4 regions of the Streptomyces sp. NPDC002676 genome follow, and region 4 is predicted to be linked to each of the others. Evidence: riboswitches for the same ligand, from Rfam matches in the RefSeq annotation. Region 4 holds a riboswitch; each other region holds the start of a gene.
What was found. A riboswitch is a leader RNA that binds a small molecule or an ion and turns the genes downstream of it on or off. The one in region 4 is predicted to bind cyclic di-AMP.

Region 1: it holds a riboswitch for cyclic di-AMP, as region 4 does, so the genes downstream of both, ACWD3E_RS19055 (C40 family peptidase) here and ACWD3E_RS38370 (M23 family metallopeptidase) in region 4, are expected to answer to the same signal.
Region 2: it holds a riboswitch for cyclic di-AMP, as region 4 does, so the genes downstream of both, ACWD3E_RS13705 (transglycosylase family protein) here and ACWD3E_RS38370 (M23 family metallopeptidase) in region 4, are expected to answer to the same signal.
Region 3: it holds a riboswitch for cyclic di-AMP, as region 4 does, so the genes downstream of both, ACWD3E_RS29710 (M23 family metallopeptidase) here and ACWD3E_RS38370 (M23 family metallopeptidase) in region 4, are expected to answer to the same signal.

The regions. Positions count from the first base shown of each region.
Region 1 covers NZ_JBSFVT010000006.1:133,423-138,573, forward strand. Annotated here, with positions in the region: gene ACWD3E_RS19035 (8-amino-7-oxononanoate synthase) at 65-1,192, shown strand; gene ACWD3E_RS19040 (DUF397 domain-containing protein) at 1,307-1,531, opposite strand; gene ACWD3E_RS19045 (helix-turn-helix domain-containing protein) at 1,541-2,407, opposite strand; gene ACWD3E_RS19050 (ATP-binding protein) at 2,621-3,079, shown strand; gene ACWD3E_RS19055 (C40 family peptidase) at 3,102-3,575, opposite strand; cyclic di-AMP (ydaO/yuaA leader) riboswitch at 3,579-3,717, opposite strand; gene ACWD3E_RS19060 (hypothetical protein) at 4,151-4,456, opposite strand; gene ACWD3E_RS19065 (ATP-dependent Clp protease proteolytic subunit) at 4,464-5,099, opposite strand.
Region 2 covers NZ_JBSFVT010000004.1:85,991-91,141, reverse strand. Annotated here, with positions in the region: gene ACWD3E_RS13710 (transglycosylase family protein) at 113-1,249, shown strand; cyclic di-AMP (ydaO/yuaA leader) riboswitch at 1,433-1,601, shown strand; gene ACWD3E_RS13705 (transglycosylase family protein) at 1,606-2,274, shown strand; gene eno (phosphopyruvate hydratase) at 2,573-3,880, shown strand; gene ACWD3E_RS13695 (FtsB family cell division protein) at 3,986-4,462, shown strand; partial or broken gene ACWD3E_RS13690 (DUF501 domain-containing protein) at 4,491-4,895, shown strand; gene ACWD3E_RS13685 (Ppx/GppA phosphatase family protein) at 5,097-5,151, shown strand, end outside.
Region 3 covers NZ_JBSFVT010000013.1:117,278-122,428, forward strand. Annotated here, with positions in the region: gene ACWD3E_RS29700 (M16 family metallopeptidase) at 209-1,615, shown strand; gene ACWD3E_RS29705 (M16 family metallopeptidase) at 1,612-3,000, shown strand; cyclic di-AMP (ydaO/yuaA leader) riboswitch at 3,235-3,397, shown strand; gene ACWD3E_RS29710 (M23 family metallopeptidase) at 3,410-4,162, shown strand; gene ACWD3E_RS29715 (GntR family transcriptional regulator) at 4,367-5,062, shown strand.
Region 4 covers NZ_JBSFVT010000026.1:18,833-23,983, forward strand. Annotated here, with positions in the region: gene trmB (tRNA (guanosine(46)-N7)-methyltransferase TrmB) at 1-132, shown strand, start outside; gene ACWD3E_RS38360 (PrsW family intramembrane metalloprotease) at 235-1,539, shown strand; gene ACWD3E_RS38365 (aldo/keto reductase) at 1,586-2,530, opposite strand; gene ACWD3E_RS38370 (M23 family metallopeptidase) at 2,598-3,641, opposite strand; cyclic di-AMP (ydaO/yuaA leader) riboswitch at 3,651-3,815, opposite strand; tRNA gene ACWD3E_RS38375 (tRNA-Met) at 4,121-4,194, opposite strand; gene ACWD3E_RS38380 (dihydrofolate reductase family protein) at 4,266-5,151, opposite strand, start outside.

The sequences.
Region 1 (5,151 bases), on a different contig from region 4:
CACCCTGGGCGGCTCGGCGTCCGGCTAGGGTCTGTCCGCTACCTACAAATGCCCCGGAGGACCCATGGCGTTCGGCTGGATCGACGAGCAGGCCGAGGCGCGCCGCCGCGCCGGACTCGTACGGACGCTGCGCCCGCGCCCCGCCGACTCGCCGCTGCTGGACCTCGCGAGCAACGACTACCTGGGCCTGGCCCACCACCCCGACGTCGCCGAGGGAGCCGCCCAGGCCGCCCGGGCGTGGGGCGGCGGCTCCACCGGTTCCCGGCTGGTCACCGGCACCACCGAACTCCACACCGAGCTGGAGCGCGAACTGGCGGAGTTCTGCGGCTTCGAGGCGGCTCTGGTCTTTTCGTCCGGTTATGCCGCGAACCTGGCCGCCGTGACCGCGCTGGGCCCGCACGGCTCGCTGATCGTCTCGGACGCGGGCAACCACGCCTCGCTGATCGACGGCTGCCGGCTCGCCCGGGGCAGCACGCAGGTGGTCGGGCACGCCGACCCGGAGGCCGTGTGCAAGGCGCTGAGCACGCACGAGGGACCGGCGATCGTCGTCTCCGACACCGTGTTCTCCGTCGACGGCGACGCGGCCCCGCTGGCCGAACTGGCCGCGGCGTGCCGGGAGCACGGCGCCGGGCTGGTCGTGGACGACGCCCACGGGCTCGGCGTGCTGGGTGACGGCGGCCGGGGAGCGCCGAACGAGGCCGGGCTCGCGGGCGCGGACGACGTGGTCGTCACGGCCACGCTGTCCAAGTCGCTGGGCAGCCAGGGCGGGGTGGTGCTGGGCCCGGCCCGGGTGATCGACCACCTGGTCAACGCGGCCCGGACGTTCATCTTCGACACCGGCCTCGCCCCCGCCGCGGCGGGGGCGGCGCTGGCGGCGCTGCGGCTGCTGCGCCGTGAGCCGGAGCGGGCGGCACGGGCCCGTGAGGTGGCCGCGGAACTGCACGCACGCCTGACCGCCGCGGGTCTGGAAGCGGTGCGTCCGGACGCCGCGGTGGTCTCGGTGCGGGCCCCGTCCCCGGAGAGCGCCGTGCGCTGGGCGGCCGACTGCCGTTCGGCCGGTCTTGCCGTGGGCTGCTTCCGTCCTCCTTCCGTGCCCGACGGCATCTCGCGGCTGCGGCTGACCGCCCGCGCGGACCTCTCCGGGTCCGAGATCGAACGCGCTGTACGGGTCATCGACGAGGCGCGACCATGAGTCGGCGTGACACGGCCGGGCTTCGCACGCATCTGATCGGATCTGATCGGTAGCGGTTGGTCGGGGTCAGGGTCAGGGTCGGGGTCGGGGTCGGGGTCGGTCGGGATCCGCGGGTCACCGGAGCGCGGCCACGAACCCCGCCCAGCTCCCGGGGGAGAAGAGCAGCGCGGGTCCGGCCGGGTTCTTGGAGTCGCGCACGGCGAGCAGTCCGGCCCGCGGGCCGGAGCGCGGCCGGGCCGTCTCCACGCAGTTGTTCGCTCCCGTGCTGTAGCTGCTGCGCAGCCATTGCGCATCGTGCAGATCGGTACTGATCGGGACGTGCCGAGGCAGTACTGACATGGTGCCTCCTTACGCGCCGTCACCTATCCCGGCGATGTAATCCAACGATTCCTCGGGTGAAAGGGCGTGGATGCGAAGGGTGTTGAAGGCCTCCGAGTAAGCCACGAGGTCTTCTTTCCGTTCCAGATAGAGGCTACTCGTCAATTGGTCGAGAACAACCACGTCCAGATCAGAAGTGCTCGGAAATGAGAAGATTACGAAAGGTCCCGTGAGGCCGACATGTGCCCCGGCTCCGAACGGAAGTACCTGTAGCCGTACTTGGGGCAGCCGCGCCGCCTGCAGCAACCGCTCCAGCTGCCGGGCCATCACCTCCGGGCCGCCGACCTCGCGCCGGAGCACCGCCTCGTCCAGTACGGCGTCCAGGTGCAGCGGCGGATCCGAGTGGAGCACGTCCTGCCTGGCCAGACGCACTTCCACTAACGCGTCCAGCGCCTCCTCGTCCAGGCTCTTCACGGCCGCCCGGGTCACCGCGCGGGCGTACTCGGGCGTCTGGAGCAGACCCGGGACCACCGTGGTCTCCAGGGTGCGCATGCCACTGGCCTGTGACTCGAGGCTGATGAAATCGCGATAGGTCGGCGGCAATACCCCGCGGTACGCATGCCACCAGCGGTTGCGTGCGCCGACCGCGTTCTCCTCGGCACCGGCCAACAACAGTAGTAACTCACGGAGTTGGGCGTCCCGAACCGCGTACGCGTCCAGGAGTATGCGCACATCGGCCGGTTTCACGCCGCTGGCACCCGTCTCGATACGGCTCACTTTCGACTGGTGCCAGCCCACCAGCCGGGCGGCCTCGCCACTCGTGAGCCCAGCCTCGGCGCGCAGCGTGCGCAGTTCGGCGCCCAGTTTGCGGCGGCGCACCGCGGGACCGTTCTGCATGGGCTCCTCCTTACTCCTTCCGGGCCGCCCAAATACGTGCTCCCGTCGCAGAGTTCACCGCTTTGAGCGACAGATATATGCATATCTTGGTGGATCGCTCCCCTGACCGGCCCGGTAATGGCAGTCTGGCGAAGAAGCACCAGTCCGGGACCGTACTCGAACCATCCGCTCCTTTGTCGGACTCCGGTCCCGTGGGAAAGGGACGACCTCGCCATGGCAGACCATCTGGAAGCATCCGTCACTCTGCCGAGCGATCCGGCCTCGGTCTCCGTCGCCCGCTCCTACGTCGTGGGCACCCTCGCGGAGTGGGGCCTGCCGTCGGACACCGACGTGGCCGACACCGTGCGACTCATCGTCTCCGAACTCGCCACGAACGCCGTACAGCACACCTTCGGCCAGTCACCCACCTTCACGGTCGACATCGCGCTGCACCGTGACGAACACCTGCGCATCGGCGTCACAGACAGTCATCCACGCTTTCCGAAGAGACTGCCCGCCGCGGTCCAGCAGGACAACGGCCGCGGCATGGTCATCATCCGCTGGCTCACCGCCGAGTGCGGCGGCAAACTCCGCGTCCGCCCCACCCGCGAGGGCGGCAAGACGGTCTCCATCGAGCTCCCGTGGACGATCCCGGCCGAACCGGTGCCGGCGGCCGGCCAGCAGGAGCCCTGACCGTCCACGGGGTGAGGAGCCCTCAGCTGACCCGGCCGTACCAGACGCTCCGCGTCCAGATCCTCTCCAGCTTCACCACGTCACCCGTCTTCGGGGCGTGCCAGATCTTCCCGTGTCCGGCGTAGATGCCGACGTGGTAGATGCTCGAACCCGAGTGGAAGAACACCAGGTCGCCCGCCCTGCGGCTGCCGGCCGAGATGTGGTGCGTCTTGTTGTACTGCTGGGCGGCCGTACGCGGCAGGGTCTTGCCCACCTTCTTGTACGAATAGAGCGTCAGCCCCGAGCAGTCGAACCTGCGCGGCCCGCTGGCGCCCCACTGGTACGGGGCGCCCCTCTTGGAGGCCGCGACCTGGAGCGCCTTCGTGGCCGTGGTGGCGGCCGAGGCCTCGGTGGCCAGACCCGGGACCGCGATCGTGCCGCCCACGGCGGCGAGAGTGAGTGCCGAGGCCGTGCCGGCCCGGGCCATCAGTGACGGGACACGATTGAGCGCAGTCATGCGCAACCCTTCGTCAGCCGCCTGTGAAGGATGACCTGTCGGATTCGGGCTGGCGAAGTTGCCCGGCCGCGTTGCCGCGGCTTCACCCCAAGGGCCTGCTCGGAACCTCCGCCCGTCCGCGCTGTGCGGACGAACCTCCGTTCCGGCGACCCGCCTTGCTCGGGTCCTCCACTCCTGCCGATCCACTCCTGTCGACCTGTCGTCCGGGCGGCGGCAGGACTCGGCGTCCGCCCGGACCGCCCCGCCGCGGTGGCGGGGGCTTGTCGTCGGACAGGGATCTTCACCCACAGGTGTCCGAAAATCCCAATGGAATCGGGGATTTGTGGTGTTACTCACCACTCACCCGTTCGGGTGGACATGGGTGCGTTCGAGACACCGTCAGTTCCCTTACAGGGCCCCGGACCTGGGACGGAGCGCGTTCGGGCCCCCTCGGACGAGCGCCGTGCGCAAGCCGAGGGGGCCCGGAAAAGGATCCGTGAATACGCCGGCCGTGGGTCCGCCGTTCGGGCCGTTTCAACTCCCGCCCGGGCGCGGCTTCGACACGCGGTTCCCGGCGTCTCGGATATGTGTCCGGATCAGCCGACACCGTCGGGCGGGAGCGCGACGCGAGCGGTACGGCGCTCACCGTCGAGCACCCGCAAAGCCCGTGCCAGCGTGTCCCCGTGCAGCTCCGTCTCACCCCGACGGTGCATCAGCACCAGCGCGTCGCGCAGCTCGGACGCCTTGTGCACCAGCGCCTGCGCCGCGCGCAGCCCGCGGTAGGTGTCACCGTCGTGCGCCGGGTTGATCCGGCCCAGCAGATCGACGGTCTCCAGGTAACGGTCTATCAACTCGCCCTCGGCCCGTGTCAGCGCGGGCAGCGGAGGCAGGTCCGGCAGCATCGGCGGCTCACCCGGCCTCGGGCGCGCCGGGCACGGTCCTGCGGCTGGGGACGACGCCGTCCACCAGTCCGTACTCCAGCGCTGCCGTGGCGTCCAGGATCAGATCCCGCTCCAGGTCCCGGTCGACCTGCTCCTCCGTACGGCCGGTGTGCCGCGCGAGCATCTCCGCCGTCAGGGTGCGCACCCGCTCCAACTCCTGGGCCTGGATGACGAGGTCGCTGGGCATCCCCCGCACCGGCTCGCCGAGACCGGGCTGTTCGATCACCATCCGCGCTCCCGGCAGCGTGAACCGCCTGCCCGGGGCCCCGGCCGCGAGCAGGACGGCGGCGGTCCCGGCGGCCTGCCCCAGGCAGTAGGTCCCCACCGGGCAACTGACGTACTGCATGGTGTCGTAGATCGCCGCCAGCGCCCCGAAGGAGCCGCCCGGGGAGTTGATGTACAGCGTGATCTCCCGGTCCGGGGCCGCGTGTTCGAGGTACATGAACTGCGCCGTCACGTCGTTGGCCGCCGTGTCGTCGAGCGGTGTCCCCAGGAAGACCACCCGGTCCTCGAAGAGCTTGGCGTAGGGATCGAGCGTGCGGTGGCCCGTCCCGGTGCGCTCGGTGAACTCAGGCAGGACGTGACGGGCTGACGGTCGGGTCATGGGCATACCCCTCCTCGCGGCAGAGCCTTCGCCGGCCGGGCTTCCGGCCTGG
Region 2 (5,151 bases), on a different contig from region 4:
CTGCGCGGCATTAACTTGTGACAAGTGATCGTATGCCGATACGTTCACTCGTCAGCGTGGCGCCCAGCATCACCCGCCGCGCCGGTCCTGCTGTCGCACGAAAGGCTTCCGTATGCTCACCGGGAACGGTCGTCACCGTCGCCCCCGTCAGGCTCCGGCCCTCCTCGTCGCGGCCGGAGTGACCGGCTCCGCGATCGCCATCCCGCTCCTCGGCGCAGCAAGCGCCAGCGCGGCCGACGGCACCACGTGGGACAAGGTGGCCGAGTGTGAGAGCGGCGGCTCCTGGAGCGCCGACACCGGCAATGGTTACTACGGTGGCCTGCAGATTTCCCAGGACGACTGGGACAAGTACGGCGGCACGAAGTACGCCTCCAGCGCCGACCAGGCCAGCCGTTCGCAGCAGATCGCCGTGGCCGAGCGGATCCTCGCCGACCGGGGCACCACTCCCTGGGCCACCTGCGCCCTGCTCAACGGCCTGACCGCGCACTCCGGCTCCGTGGACGTCGACACGGGCGTCGGAAACCCGGGTTCGGACTCGGCCTCCGGCTCGCACGGCTCCGGTGGCTCCTCCGAGTCCGGGCATTCGCCGGAGGACCAGCAGGACCAGCAGGACCAGCAGGACCAGCAGGACCAGCAGGGTCAGGATTCGTCCGACTCCGCCGACACTTCGGACTCATCCGGTCTGTCGGATTCGTCGCCTTCGTCACCCTCTTCGCCGTCGTCATCCCCGTCGCGGTCGTCCGACTCCTCGGACGCCACCGCCAAGCCGTCCCCGAGTGCGAGCCGTGGCGCGGGCGAGGGCGGCGACTCCGAGGGCTCCGGCAAGGGCGGCGAAACCCCCAAGTCCGACAAATCCACATCATCCGACACTCAAAACGGGCAGGGGGACGGTGGCGCCACCACGGACCCCGCAACGGACGACTCGGACAATTCCTGGCAGAACGGCGGCTCTTGGAGCCTCGTCGACACCGGCTCGCTCAGTAGTGGTGGACGTCACCGTGGCGTCAGTGCGGACGAAAGCGTGACAAACGGTCAGAACGCCACCCGGTCCGGTCGTCATGCGTCCCGCGATGCGAGCACCTACGAGGTCCGTGAGGGCGACACTCTCTGCGCCATCGCCGACTCCCTTGACGTCGACGGCGGATGGCGCGCGCTCTACGGCCACAACAAGAAGGTCATCGGCGCCGACCCGAACCACATCGCCGCCGGTCAGACCCTGGAAATCGGTGCGGAAACGGGCCAGAAGTAGCGGGAGTTGACGCCCCACTAAGCGCCTGAATGTCCGGTTTGGTGAAAGTGTGGGATGAGTCTCAGAAGCCCTGATCGTCTTTGAAATTCCGCGGATCGCGTGGCTACGGTCAAGGCCGCTCGTCACCACGAGCCCCGGCAGTCGCAACGCCGAATCCTGCCAGCGGTTGCCCGGGAACAGTCGTCGCATCATGCGCCGTAGGCAGGAGCGGGGGACCCAAGGTAAGTGCCAAAACCGGCAGTTGACGTCGGTTGCGGCTTGGGGTGAAGCCGTGTCCCGAAAGGGCCGCGGCCGGGCAACTCAACCGGCCCGAACCCGACAGCTCACCTCGCAGGCGTCGGTGAGGGGATCGATCCATGCTGTTCACCGGTAAGGGCAAGCACCGCCGCCCGTTCAAGGCCACCCGCGCCATCGCACTCGCCGGAGTCGCCGGCGCCGCTGTCGCCGCCCCGCTCATGGCGGCCGGCAACGCCTCCGCCGCCACCGCCGCCGAGTGGGACAAGGTCGCCCAGTGCGAGTCCGGCGGCAACTGGTCCATCAACACCGGTAACGGCTTCTACGGCGGCCTGCAGTTCTCCGCCTCCACCTGGGCCGCGTACGGCGGCACCGCCTACGCCCCGCAGGCCAACCAGGCCACCAAGGCGCAGCAGATCACCGTCGCCGAGAAGGTCCTCGCCGCCCAGGGCAAGGGCGCCTGGCCGGTCTGCGGCACGGGCCTGTCGAACACGCCGTACAACGGCACCGCGGCGGCCCCGAAGGCCACCGCCACCCGCTCCACCGGCCAGGCCGCCTCCCGCTCCGCCGAGCGTACGGCCCCGGCCAAGAGCGCGACCGTCACCACCCCGACCGGCAAGAAGGTCAAGAAGGGCGACGGCGAGTACAAGGTCGTCAAGGACGACACCCTCAGCACCATCGCCGAGAAGCACGGCGTCAAGGGCGGCTGGAAGAAGCTGTTCGACCTGAACAAGGACATCGTCCAGGACGCCGACCTGATCTACCCGGGTCAGCAGCTGCACCTGAAGTAAGGCGCGGCCCCCAGTCCCCCCGCCCCGGCGCGTGTTCCCCCGTACGCGCCGGGGCGGGGCTTTTCCGTCCCCGCTGTTCGCCGCTCCCCTCCCCGCTTTCCGCCGCACTTTCCCCACTCTTCACCCGGGGGCTACCCGGGAACCCCTTTGTTCCGGGCGTGAACAATGGGTACCGTTTGCCTGTCCACGGGACGGTCGGTCGATGGCCGACGCCCCATGGACGGTTAGGCTCTAGGCGCAAGGCACAGCCCGCAAAGGCACACGCCCCGCACTTCCAGCGTCACATCCCAAGAAGGAGATGCTCGTGCCGTCCATCGACGTCGTCGTAGCCCGGGAAATCCTGGACTCCCGAGGCAACCCCACGGTCGAGGTCGAGGTCGGCCTCGACGACGGCAGCACGGGTCGTGCCGCCGTCCCGTCCGGCGCCTCCACCGGCGCCTTCGAGGCCATCGAGCTGCGCGACGGTGACCCCAACCGCTACCTGGGCAAGGGTGTCGAGAAGGCCGTCCTCGCCGTCATCGAGCAGATCGGCCCGGAGCTGGTCGGCTACGACGCCACCGAGCAGCGCCTGATCGACCAGGCCATGTTCGACCTGGACGCCACCGACAACAAGGGCTCCCTCGGCGCCAACGCCATCCTCGGCGTCTCCCTGGCCGTGGCCCACGCCGCCTCCGAGGCCAGCGACCTCCCGCTCTTCCGCTACCTGGGCGGCCCGAACGCGCACCTGCTGCCGGTGCCGATGATGAACATCCTGAACGGCGGCTCGCACGCCGACTCCAACGTGGACATCCAGGAGTTCATGATCGCCCCGATCGGCGCGGAGTCCTTCTCCGAGGCCCTGCGCTGGGGTGCCGAGGTCTACCACACGCTGAAGAAGGTCCTGAAGGGCAAGGGCCTGTCCACCGGCCTCGGCGACGAGGGCGGCTTCGCCCCGAACCTGCCCTCCAACCGTGAGGCCCTCGACCTCATCCTCGAGGCCATCAAGCAGGCCGGTTACATCCCCGGCGAGCAGATCGCGCTCGCGCTCGACGTCGCCGCGTCCGAGTTCTACAAGGACGGCAAGTACCTCTTCGAGGGCAAGGAGCGCTCCGCCGCCGAGATGACGGAGTACTACGAGGAGCTCGTCGCGGACTACCCGCTCGTCTCCATCGAGGACCCGCTGTTCGAGGACGACTGGGCCGGCTGGAAGGTCATCACCGACAAGCTCGGTGACAAGGTCCAGCTGGTCGGCGACGACCTGTTCGTCACCAACCCCGAGCGCCTCGCCCGCGGTATCGAGGAGGGCACCGCCAACGCCCTGCTGGTGAAGGTGAACCAGATCGGTTCGCTGACCGAGACCCTTGACGCCGTCGAGCTGGCCCAGCGCAGCGGCTACAAGTGCATGATGTCCCACCGCTCCGGCGAGACCGAGGACGTCACCATCGCCGACCTGGCCGTCGCCACCAACTGCGGCCAGATCAAGACCGGCGCCCCGGCCCGCTCCGACCGCGTCGCCAAGTACAACCAGCTGCTGCGCATCGAGGAGATCCTCGACGACGCCGCGGTGTACGCCGGCCGCAGCGCCTTCCCGCGCTTCAGGGGCAGCGTGGAGATCTCCAAGGGCTGACCCAACCCGGGGTAAGCCTTAGCCAGTCGTACGTACGTCCCCGCACTCGGTCCCGTACCGTGTCCGGGGACGTACGTGCGTGTGAAAGGGGAGGCGGAGAGCCAGATGGCAGTGAAGGACCGGGACCGTTTCTCCACCGCGACCAGGCTGCGCCTGCTCGGCGAGCAGACGGCGGCCCGGGTCTACCGCTCCCAGACCAAGCGGCAGGCCCGCCGCTCCCGGCTCACCGGCCGCGCGGCCCTGCTCGCCCTGGTGCTGTGCTCGCTCATCGTCGCCCTGGCCTACCCGATGCGGCAGTACGTCTCCCAGCGCGCCGAGATCTCCGACCTCCAGCGGCAGCGGGAACAGGCCCGCCGGCGCGTCGAGCAGCTGCGCGACCTCAAGGCGCGCTGGCAGGACGACTCCTACGCCGAGCAGCAGATCCGGCGCCGGCTGCACTATGTGATGCCCGGCGAGACCGGGTACGTGGTCGTGGAGCCGGGCGCGGCCAAGCAGTCCCGCGCCCAACTCGGGACCGCCCGCCGGCCCTGGTACGCGAACGTCTGGGACGGCGTCGACAAGTCCGACGCCTCCGACCAGTGAACCGACAGAAAGACAGCCGAAGACAGTCATGGAAACGCCTCCGCCGCCCACTCCGCGTACCGAGCCGACCGACGCGGACGTCGAGGCCTTCAAGCAGCAGCTCGGGCGACCGCCGCGCGGGCTGAGGGCGATCGCGCACCGGTGCCCCTGCGGCCAGCCGGACGTCGTGGAGACGGCACCCCGGCTGCCCGACGGCACGCCCTTCCCGACGACGTACTACCTGACCTGCCCGCGCGCCGCCTCCGCGATCGGCACGCTGGAGGCGAACGGCGTCATGAAGGAGATGACCGAACGCCTGCAGACCGACCCCGAACTGGCGGCGGCCTACCGCGCGGCGCACGAGGACTACATCCGGCGCCGCGACGCGATCGAGGTCCTGGAGGGCTTCCCGAGCGCGGGCGGCATGCCGGACCGGGTGAAGTGCCTGCACGTGCTGGTCGGCCACTCGCTGGCCGCCGGGCCGGGCGTCAACCCGCTCGGCGACGAGGCGCTCGCGATGCTGCCGGAGTGGTGGGCCAAGGGGCCGTGCGTGCAGCCGCTCGTGGCGCCCGATCCGGCGGACGAGCACCCGGGCGAGGAGGGCGCGGTCCTCGACCCCACCGAGGTCCGCAGCGCTTTCTTCGCCGAGCGCCCGCTGGTCCCCGAGGGCTTCTCCCGGGTAGCGGCCGTCGACTGCGGCACGAACTCGA
Region 3 (5,151 bases), on a different contig from region 4:
TGTGGACCGCGGCACTGACACCATGGTCCGCGACCCGGTGGCAACGTGGTCCACGACCCGGTCCCCACGCGCGACGCAGGCTACGTGATCCGCTGTGGGCGTACGTCCGGCGGGAACTTCGCCGCCGCTGCGCGCGCTTGCATACAGTGGCAGGACCGGCAGGAAAACCGCGGTTTCGACGACCGCCTCCGCTCGCGAAGGGACGTACATGCCCATGGGTCACACGACCACAGCCGAGGCAGGCTCCGGGGGCCTGACAGCGACCGAGCACCGCCTGGCCAACGGTCTGCGCGTGGTGCTCTCCGAGGACCACCTGACCCCGGTGGCGGCGGTCTGCCTCTGGTACGACGTCGGCTCGCGCCACGAAGTCAAGGGACGCACCGGTCTGGCTCACCTTTTCGAGCACCTGATGTTCCAGGGCTCCGGTCAGGTGAAGGGCAATGGCCACTTCGAGCTGGTCCAGGGCGCCGGCGGCTCGCTCAACGGCACCACCAGCTTCGAGCGCACCAACTACTTCGAGACCATGCCCGCCCACCAGCTGGAGCTCGCGCTGTGGCTGGAGGCCGACCGCATGGGCTCGCTGCTCGCTGCCCTGGACGACGAGTCGATGGAGAACCAGCGGGACGTCGTCAAGAACGAGCGGCGCCAGCGCTACGACAACGTGCCCTACGGCACCGCCTTCGAGAAGCTGACCGCCCTCGCCTACCCGGAGGGCCACCCCTACCACCACACGCCGATCGGCTCGATGGCGGACCTGGACGCGGCCACCCTGGAGGACGCCCGCCAGTTCTTCCGCACCTACTACGCCCCCAACAACGCGGTGCTCTCCGTGGTCGGCGACATCGACCCCGTGCAGACCCTCGCCTGGATCGAGAAGTACTTCGGGTCCATCCCCGCGCACGACGGCAAGCCCGCGCCGCGCGACGGCTCCCTGCCGGACGTCATCGGCGAGCAGCTGCGCGAGGTCGTCGTGGAGGAGGTCCCGGCGCGCGCCCTGATGGCCGCCTACCGGCTCCCGCACGACGGCACGCGCGCGTGCGACGCGGCCGACGTGGCCCTGACCGTCCTCGGCGGCGGCGAGTCCTCCCGCCTGTACAACCGGCTGGTGCGCCGCGACCGTACGGCCGTTGCGGCCGGCTTCGGCCTGCTGCGCCTGGCCGGCGCCCCCTCGCTGGGCTGGCTGGACGTGAAGACCTCCGGTGACGTCGAGGTGCCGGTCATCGAGACCGCCATCGACGAGGAACTGGCCCGGTTCGCCGAGGAGGGCCCCACGCCCGAGGAAATGGAGCGCGCCCAGGCCCAGTTGGAGCGCGAGTGGCTGGACCGGCTCGGCACGGTCGCCGGCCGCGCCGACGAACTGTGCCGGTACGCCGTCCTGTTCGGCGACCCGCAGCTCGCCCTCACCGCCGTCCAGCGCGTCCTGGCGGTGACCCCGGAGGAGGTCAAGGAGGTCGCCCAGGCCCGCCTGCGCCCCGAAAACCGCGCGGTCCTCGTCTACGAGCCGCTGTCCGCCGAGTCGGCCCAGCACACCGAGGAGGCCGGGCGCGGCGAGGACCCGGAGCAGGAAGCGACCGTAGAGGCCGGCAACGAGAACGACGAGGAGACGGCCAAGTGACCGAGCTCGCCACGATGGACTTCCACCCCCAGCCGCAGGCCGGCGAGGCCAAGCCCTGGGCGTTCCCGGCCCCCGAGCGCGGCACGCTGGACAACGGCCTGACCGTGCTGCGCTGCCACCGCCCCGGCCAGCAGGTCGTCGCCGTCGAGGTGCTGCTGGACGCGCCGCTGGACGCCGAGCCGACCGGCCTGGACGGCGTCGCCACGATCATGGCGCGGGCCTTCTCCGAGGGCACCGACAAGCACTCCGCCGAGGAGTTCGCCGCCGAGCTGGAGCGGGCCGGCGCCACGCTGGACGCGCACGCCGACCACCCCGGCGTCCGGCTCAGCCTGGAGGTCCCGGCCTCCCGCCTGGCCAAGGGCCTCGGCCTGCTCGCCGACGCCATGCGCGCGCCCGCCTTCGCCGAGAGCGAGGTCGAGCGGCTGGTCCGCAACCGCCTGGACGAGATCCCGCACGAGCTGGCCAGCCCCGCCCGCCGGGCCGCCAAGGAACTCTCCAAGGAGCTGTTCCCGGCCACCTCGCGCATGTCCCGCCCGCGCCAGGGCACCGAGGAGACGGTCGAGAAGATCGACGCGGCGGCCGTCCGCGCCTACTACGACCGCCATGTGCGCCCCGCCACGGCCACCGTGGTCGTGGTCGGCGACCTCACCGGCACGGACCTGGACGAGCTGCTCGGCGACACCCTGGGCGCCTGGACGGGCACCCCGGGCAGCCCGCGGCCCGTGCCGCCGGTCAGCGCCGACGACACCGGGCGCGTGGTCATCGTGGACCGGCCCGGTGCCGTGCAGACGCAGCTGCTCATCGGCCGGATCGGCCCCGACCGGCACGACCGCGTGTGGCCCGCCCAGGTGCTCGGCACCTACTGCCTCGGCGGCACCCTCACCTCCCGCCTGGACCGTGTCCTGCGCGAGGAGAAGGGCTACACCTACGGCGTGCGCTCCTTCGGGCAGGTGCTGCGCTCCGCCCCGGACGGCACGGGCGCCTCGATGCTCGCCATCAGCGGCTCCGTGGACACCCCGAACACCGGCCCCGCGCTCGAGGACCTGTGGACGGTGCTGCGTACGCTCGCGGCGGAGGGCCTGACCGACGCCGAGCGGGACGTCGCCGTGCAGAACCTCGTCGGGGTCGCGCCGCTGAAGTACGAGACCGCGGCGGCCGTCGCGGGCACCCTGGCCGACCAGGTCGAGCAGCACCTGCCCGACGACTTCCAGGCCGCGCTCTACCGGCAGCTCGCCGCCACCGGCACCGTGGAGGCCACGGCGGCGGTCGTGAACGCCTTCCCGGTGGACCGTCTGGTGACCGTCCTTGTCGGTGACGCGGCCCAGATCAAGGAGCCGGTCGAGGCGCTCGGCATCGGCGAAGTCACGGTCGTGGCGGCCGAGTAGAGCCCGAGCGCACGCACGCGCGAGTGGGGCCCGGCGACTTACGGGTCGTCAGGGCCCCACGCCTGTGCACCGGCTGTTCCCCAGCCGCTCCCCAGATGTCCGAATTGGGGCGGAGGTTGCCTGTCTGGCCTGTGGGATGCGCTACAAAACTCCGGATCCGTTTGGGCGGGGAAAGCCACCCCCCGTAGCGTCGTGCGGGCTGTTCGTCAGGCAGTGCGCCGCACCCGCGGCACCGGACAGTCATCGCCGAGTCCCCGTACGGCGCGAGCCAGGGGAGCCGGGGACCCACACGTCCCCTGGGGTGAATCGGACTCCCGCGCGTGCGCGAGGGGGTCCGTAGGAGACCTTCCTGCTCCGAACCCGTCAGCTAACCCGGTAGGCGAGAGGGAAGGAAAGGACCAGCCACTTCATGGCGTTCATGTGCGCCACCGGGAAGCACCGCAAGCCCGGCCGGGTCAAGCGCACCACCGCTCAGGCGGCCGGCGTCGCGGCCCTGACCACCGGCGTCATCGGCACCCTCGCGGCCACCCCGTCGCTCGCCGCCGAGAACTCCGTCGAGCAGACCGGCCTCACCCCGGTCATCACCGTGAGCGACGAGATCGCCGAGCAGATCGACGCACAGGCCACCGCGCAGCAGCAGGCCGCCGAGCGGAAGGCGGCCGAGCAGGCCGCGGCCAAGGCCGCCGCCGAGCGGGCGAAGGAGGAGCGCGAGGCCAAGGCGCGCGCCGCCCGCGCGGCTGAGCGCAAGCGCCTGAACGCCTTCGTCGCGCCGATCGCCGACTCGTACGTCTCCACGGGCTACCGCGCCAGCAGCTCCCTGTGGTCCTCCGGCTCCCACACCGGCATCGACTTCCACGCGGCCAGCGGCACCCCGGTGCACGCGGTCGGCCTCGGTACCGTCGTCTCCACGGGCTGGGGCGGCGCGTACGGCAACCAGATAGTGATCCGGATGGCCGACGGCATGTACACCCAGTACGGCCATCTGTCGTCCATCGGCGTCACCGTGGGCCAGCAGGTCGTCCCGGGCCAGCAGATCGGCCTGTCCGGAGCGACCGGCAACGTCACCGGCCCGCACCTCCACTTCGAGGCCCGCACGACCCCGGAGTACGGCTCCGACGTCGACCCCGTCGCCTACCTCCGCCAGCACGGCCTGAGCGTCTGACACGCACCCCGAAGCGGCACTCGCGACGAAGCCCCGGTTCACCGAGCCGGGGCTTCGTCGTTTTTCGCGGCGTCCGCGGTGCCCGCTGACCAAAAAATATCCATGGATTCTGGGCCGCCGTCGGAAATTCCCGCACATTGCAATAGAGTCACGGAACACGCGTCCGTTGTCGACGTTTCACGGGGATTAAGGCGGAGGTCGGTCATGCGTATTCCGGCACACTCGGTGTGCACGGCGATCCGGGACGACATCGTGGCCGGTGTCCACGAGCGCGGCAGCCGCCTCACCGAGGAAGTCCTGGCCCGCCGCTACGGCGTCTCGCGCGTCCCCGTCCGCGAGGCCCTGCGCACCCTGGAGGCCGAGGGCTTCGTGGTGACCCGTCGGCACGCGGGCGCGTGCGTCGCCGAGCCGACCGAGCGGGAGGCCGCCGACCTGCTGGAGATGCGCATGCTCCTGGAGCCGCTCGGCGCCTCACGGGCCGCCCAGCGGCGCACGGAGGCCCATCTGAAGGTGCTGCGCGGCCTGGTGCGGCTCGGCCAGGAGCGGGCCAGGCAGGGCGGCAGCGAGGAACTGCGCTCGCTGGACGGCTGGTTCCACGAGACGCTCGCCCAGGCCTCCGGCAGCCACTCGCTGACCTCGATGCTCACCCAGCTGCGGCACAAGATCGCCTGGATGTACGCGGTGAAGGCCCCGGTCAGCCCGGTGGAGTCCTGGGCCGAGTACGGCGTCATCGTGGACGCGGTGACGCGCGGCGACGGCGAGCGCGCGCGGGCGGTCACCGCCCTGCACATCGAGCGCGCGGCGGGCGCGCACCGGCTGCGGTTCGCCTCCGGCGGGGAGCGCGCGGAGCGTGTGAGGGACTCGCAACATGCCGTAAACACAGCGAGCCCGCGGCATTAACACGGGCGCCGTATACAAAGAGGGGATATTCGGAGGGACGCGCATTTCCGCTGCCCTATTTCGGCGTGCCGTGAATTCAGGCAGGTGCG
Region 4 (5,151 bases):
ACCCAGGCAGACGGCGGCTTCGCGCCACGCCCCGGGTTCCGGCCGCTGACCCGTTTCGAGGGGCAGGGACTGGACAAGGGACATGTGGTGAACGACCTGCTCTTCCGGCGCGTACCGCACCAGGACCGATAGCCGCACCACGCCCCACAGCCGTACCGGGCCCGACAGCCGTACCGGCACCGAACATCCACGCTGTCCCTCGTCCCTCGTCCCGTCACCGTTAGGGTCGATGCCGTGGCCACCAGTCCTCCGCCGTACCCGACGTACCCCGCCCCCGGCGACGGTGCGCTCCGGCACCCGCACTGGTGGCAGCGCACCTGGGTGCGCTGCGGCGCGCTGGTCACCCTGCTCGCGCTGTCCGGCCTGGTCATCCTCGCGCTGGTGCGCCGGCAGACGGGCACGGACGGGTTCCTCGTCGGGCTCGGTCTGGCCGTGCTGCCGGTGCCGTGGCTGATCGCCGCCTTCCGCTGGCTGGACCGGGTGGAGCCGGGCCCCTGGCGGAACCTGCTGTTCGCGTTCGCCTGGGGCGCGTGTGCGGCGGCGCTCATCGCCATCGTCGCCAACAGTTTCGCGACGAAGTGGATAGCCACCGCCACCGCGGATCCGGCGAGCGCCAACACCCTCGGCGCGACCGTCATAGCGCCGATCGTCGAGGAGTCCGCGAAGGCCGCCGCCGTGCTGCTGGTCTTCCTCTTCCGCAGACGGGACTTCACCGGGATCGTGGACGGGGTGGTGATAGCCGGGATCACCGCCACCGGGTTCGCGTTCACCGAGAACATCCTCTACCTCGGCACGGCCTTCGGGACCGACCAGCTCACCGGCCACCGCGGCATCGCCTCCGTCACCGCCGCCACCTTCTTCGTGCGCATCGTGATGTCCCCGTTCGCGCACCCCCTGTTCACCGTGCTCACCGGCATCGGCTTCGGCATCGCCGCGCTGTCCGCCGAGCGGCAGCGCGTCCGGCGGGCGCTGGTCCCGCTCTGCGGTCTGCTGCTCGCGATGGGCGTGCACGCCTTCTGGAACGGCTCCTCGACCTTCGGCGAGTACGGATTCTTCGCCGTCTACGGAACCTTCATGCTGCCCGCGTTCGGGCTGCTGACCTGGCTCGCGATCTGGACGCGGCAACGGGAGCTGCGGACCGTGCGCGAGGAGCTGCCCGCGTATGTGTACGCCGGGTGGCTGGGGCCGGCGGAGCCGTTCGCCCTGGGGTCGATGCGGGCGCGGCGGCTGGCCCGCCACCACGCCCGGCGGTACTTCGGGGGGCGGCCGGCGGCACGCGCGGTCGCGGAGTACGAGGCCTGCGCCACCTCGCTCGCGTTCCTGCGGCACCGCGGGCGCAAGGGCAAGGCCGGGGCCGGCTTCGCCGTACGGGAGCGCGAGCTGCTGGCGGAGCTGTGGAAGCGGAGGGAGGTTTCCCGGCCGGCGCTGGAGTACGCGGCCAGGGCCTCCGTTCCGGTGCCGGTGCACTGGGCGCCGTACGGCTATCCGGCCGGGTACCCGGCGGTGCCGTATCCCGCGTACAACCCGTACCGGACGTAGGCACCGCCGGATCACGCCGTCGCGGTGGAAAGAGCGGAAGGAAGCCTCAGGCGGAGGCCTCCGTCAGCTGCTTCAGTTCCGTGTCCGTCAGCTTCAGCTCCGCCACGCCCAGCAGTGCCGGCAGCTGCTCCACCGTCCGCGCCGAGGCGATCGGTGCCACGATGGTCGGCTGGGCCGCCAGCCAGGCGAGGGCGACCGTGGCCACGGGGGCGTCGTGGGCGGCGGCGATCTCGTCCAGGGCGGTGAGGACCCGGCGCCCGCGCTCGGACTTCAGGTGCTGCGCGGCCGAGCCGGCGCGGGGGCTGTCGACCGTCGTGCCGGGGCGGTACTTGCCGGTGAGGAAGCCCGCGGCCAGCGAGAAGTACGACACGGCCCCGAGGCCCTCGCGGGCGGCGAGGTCGCGCAGCGGACCCTCGTAGGTGTCGCGGGAGACCAGGTTGTAGTGGGGCTGGAGGGCGACGTAGCGGGCGAGGCCCTCGCGGTCGGAGAAGTCGAGGGAGGCCTGGAGGCGCTCGGGAGTGATGTTGGAGGCCGCGATGTGCCGGACCTTGCCGGCCTTCACCAGCTCGTCCAGGGCGCCGATGATCTCCTCGACCGGGACCTCGGGCTTGTCGAAGTGCGTGTAGTAGAGGTCGATGTAGTCCGTGCCGAGGCGGCGCAGGGAGGCGTCGGCGGCGGCCTTGATGTTGGCCGCGGACAGGCCCTGGTACTCCGGGTGCTGGCTGACCTTGGTCGCGATGACGACGTCGGAGCGGTTGCCGCGGGCCTTCACCCACTTGCCGATGACGGTCTCGGACTCACCGCCCTTGTTGCCCTCGGCCCAGGCCGAGTAGGAGTCGGCGGTGTCCACGAAGTTGCCGCCGGCCGCCGTGTAGGCGTCGAGGACGGCGAAGGACGTCTCCTCGTCGGAGGTCCAGCCGAAGACGTTGCCGCCGAGGGCGAGGGGGAAGACCTGGAGATCGGAGGAACCGAGTGTGCGCAGAGGAGCCATGCCCTGTTTCAACGCCCGTACCAGTGATCACATTCCGCGCAGCAGGACAGCAGGCCGACAGGCCGGGTCAGGGGTTGAGGCCCTTCTCGCGGAGCCAGGTCATCGGGTCGATGGCGGTCGGCTGGCCGCCGGGGTGGACCTCCAGGTGGAGGTGGGGGCCGGTGACGTTGCCGGTGGCGCCGATACGGCCGATCACGTCGCCGGTGTTGACCTTCTGGCCGACGCTGACGTTGATCGAGGACTGGTGGCAGAACCACAGCTCGGTGCCGTCGTCCAGGGTCAGCACGGTCCGGTAGCCGTAGGCACCGGCCCAGCCCGCCTGCGTGACGGTGCCGCTGTGGACGGCCTTGATGAGCGTGCCCGTGGGAGCGGCGAAGTCCAGGCCCGTGTGGTAGCCGGAGGACCACATCGCACCGGGCTGCCCGAAGGTGCCGGTGAGGGTGTACGAGACGACCGGCAGGCTGAACTGCTTGGCCAGCTTGGCCAAGCGCTCCGCCTCGGCCTTCTTCTTCGCGATGGCCTCGGCCTGCTCCTTGGCGGCGGCGGCCTTGGCAGCGGCGGCCTTCTCCGCCTTCGCAGCCGCGGCGGCGCTCTGCTGCTCGGCGGCGGCGACCGCGGCGGCGGTGGCCTTGCTGTCGGCCTGGCCCTGCTGCTGGTCGGCCTGCGCCATGATCCGGTTGCGCAGGGCCTCGCCCGCGTCCGTGTTCTGCGCGTCCTCGGAGGTCATGCCGACCCTGCTGAGCGTGTCCGCGGAGGCGGCCTTGGGCGCGTCCGCGGAACCGTCGTCAAGCAGGGAGTCGACGGAGGAAGGCAGGTCGGGCAGGTCGGGCATCGAGATGGCGACCGGGGGCTTGCCGGAGTTGGCACTGGCGATGCCGCCCGCGCCGACCGCGGCCAGGACGCCGACGCCGAGGACCGTGGAGCTGCGCGCGAGCCCGCCGCGCTGCTTGGCGACGCGGTGCCGGCCGCGGACCGGGCGGACGGAGTCCTCGGTGGGGTTCCACTCCTCCCAGGGGCCCTCCTCGGCCGGGAAGGAACCGTAGCCGAAGGCTTCGGTCTCGCGCTGAGCCGGTATGAACGGGGCTTCTTGGGCAGGCCGGTTGGACGCCACGCGGGCGTACTCCTTTCCTTCCTCCGCCTACCGGGTTAGCTGACGGGTTCGGAGCAGGAAGGTCTCCTACGCGTGGCACTGCCGTGTACTCAGCGAGTTCACGACGGCGTCCGCGCGATTCACCCCAAGGTGGTGGTTCCCCGGTTCCCTCGCGGGATTCGGCGCATGAGCACGGAGCCGCCTCTTGTGACGGCTGGGACGACCGCGCTGCGTTATCGAACGTTAATAGACCCGACTGTCAGATTCCAAGCCGTTCGGCTTGATCATTAATGCTTTCCAGGGCGGCGATACACGCCATTACCGGCTCAAACCGGGCAACTTGACCGGGGTTCAGGAGTCACAGCGTTTTTGATGGTGACTCAGATGTTATGCGGAGGGCGGTCGCCCGATCACCCTGAGTAGTGCGCCCCACAGGCCGTTGAACACTGCAAACACTCAGGGCCGGAACCCAATTCTGGATTCCGGCCCTGAGCCTTCAGTAGCGGGGACAGGATTTGAACCTGCGACCTCTGGGTTATGAGCCCAGCGAGCTACCGAGCTGCTCCACCCCGCGTCGATGTCTCTACTGTACGCCATGTGCGGGGCAGAAAGCACATCGGTTTACTGACCGGTCAGTAGGCGGTCTTATTCGCCGGTCAGCAGATGGCGGTTCGGCGCCATGGCACGCTCCTCGTATTCGGGCAGTACGACGACCTCCACGCCCTGCGCCGACAGCAGTCCGCTCCCGTCGGCCGCCGCCACGAACGTGTCCGGTTCGCTCCAGGCCGTGACCACCCGCCGTACCCCCGCCGCCAGGATCAGCCGCGCGCAGGGAGCCGGCCGTGAGGCGCGGCGGGCACAGGGCTCCAGGCTGCTGTAGACCGTGGCGGCGGGCAGCCTCGGGTCGGCCGGGTCGATCTTCGCCAGGGCCGCCTCCTCGGCGTGGACGACCGGGTCGTCACCCTCGCGCGAGTGGCCGCGCGCCAGCTCGGTCCCGTCCTCGGCGACCACGACCGCGCCCACGCTGAACGCCGTCTCCGAGGGCGGGCACAGCGCCGCCAGCTCGCAGGCGATCCTCATCCAATGCCGGTCGGCGGCCGTGACCGACTGCCCCGTTCCGGGTGCGGTGGGCTCGTAATGCATCAGTACGACGTCCTCGATCCTGCGGGTTTCGGTGAGGCGGAGGCGACCGGCCTGGTACGCGCCCGGGCCGAACAGCCGGGGCGCCTTCGGGTCCCCGACGAGCAGCGGGGCGAGGACCAGCTGGAGCTCGTCGGCGAGGCCCTGCTGGAGGAGCTGGGTGTGGACGGTGCCGCCGCCCTCGACCATCAGGCGCCGTACGCCGCGTACGTCGTGCAGGTGCTCCAGCAGGGCGCGCCAGTCGAGGTCGGGGCCGAGGGCGACGAGGTCGGCGGCGATACCGAGGCTGCGGGCCCGCTCGGCGCCCTTGTCGGTGGTGCAGACGAGCTTCTGGCCGCCGGTGTGCCAGAACCTGGCGCCCGGGTCGAGGTCGCCGGAGGCGGTGACGGTC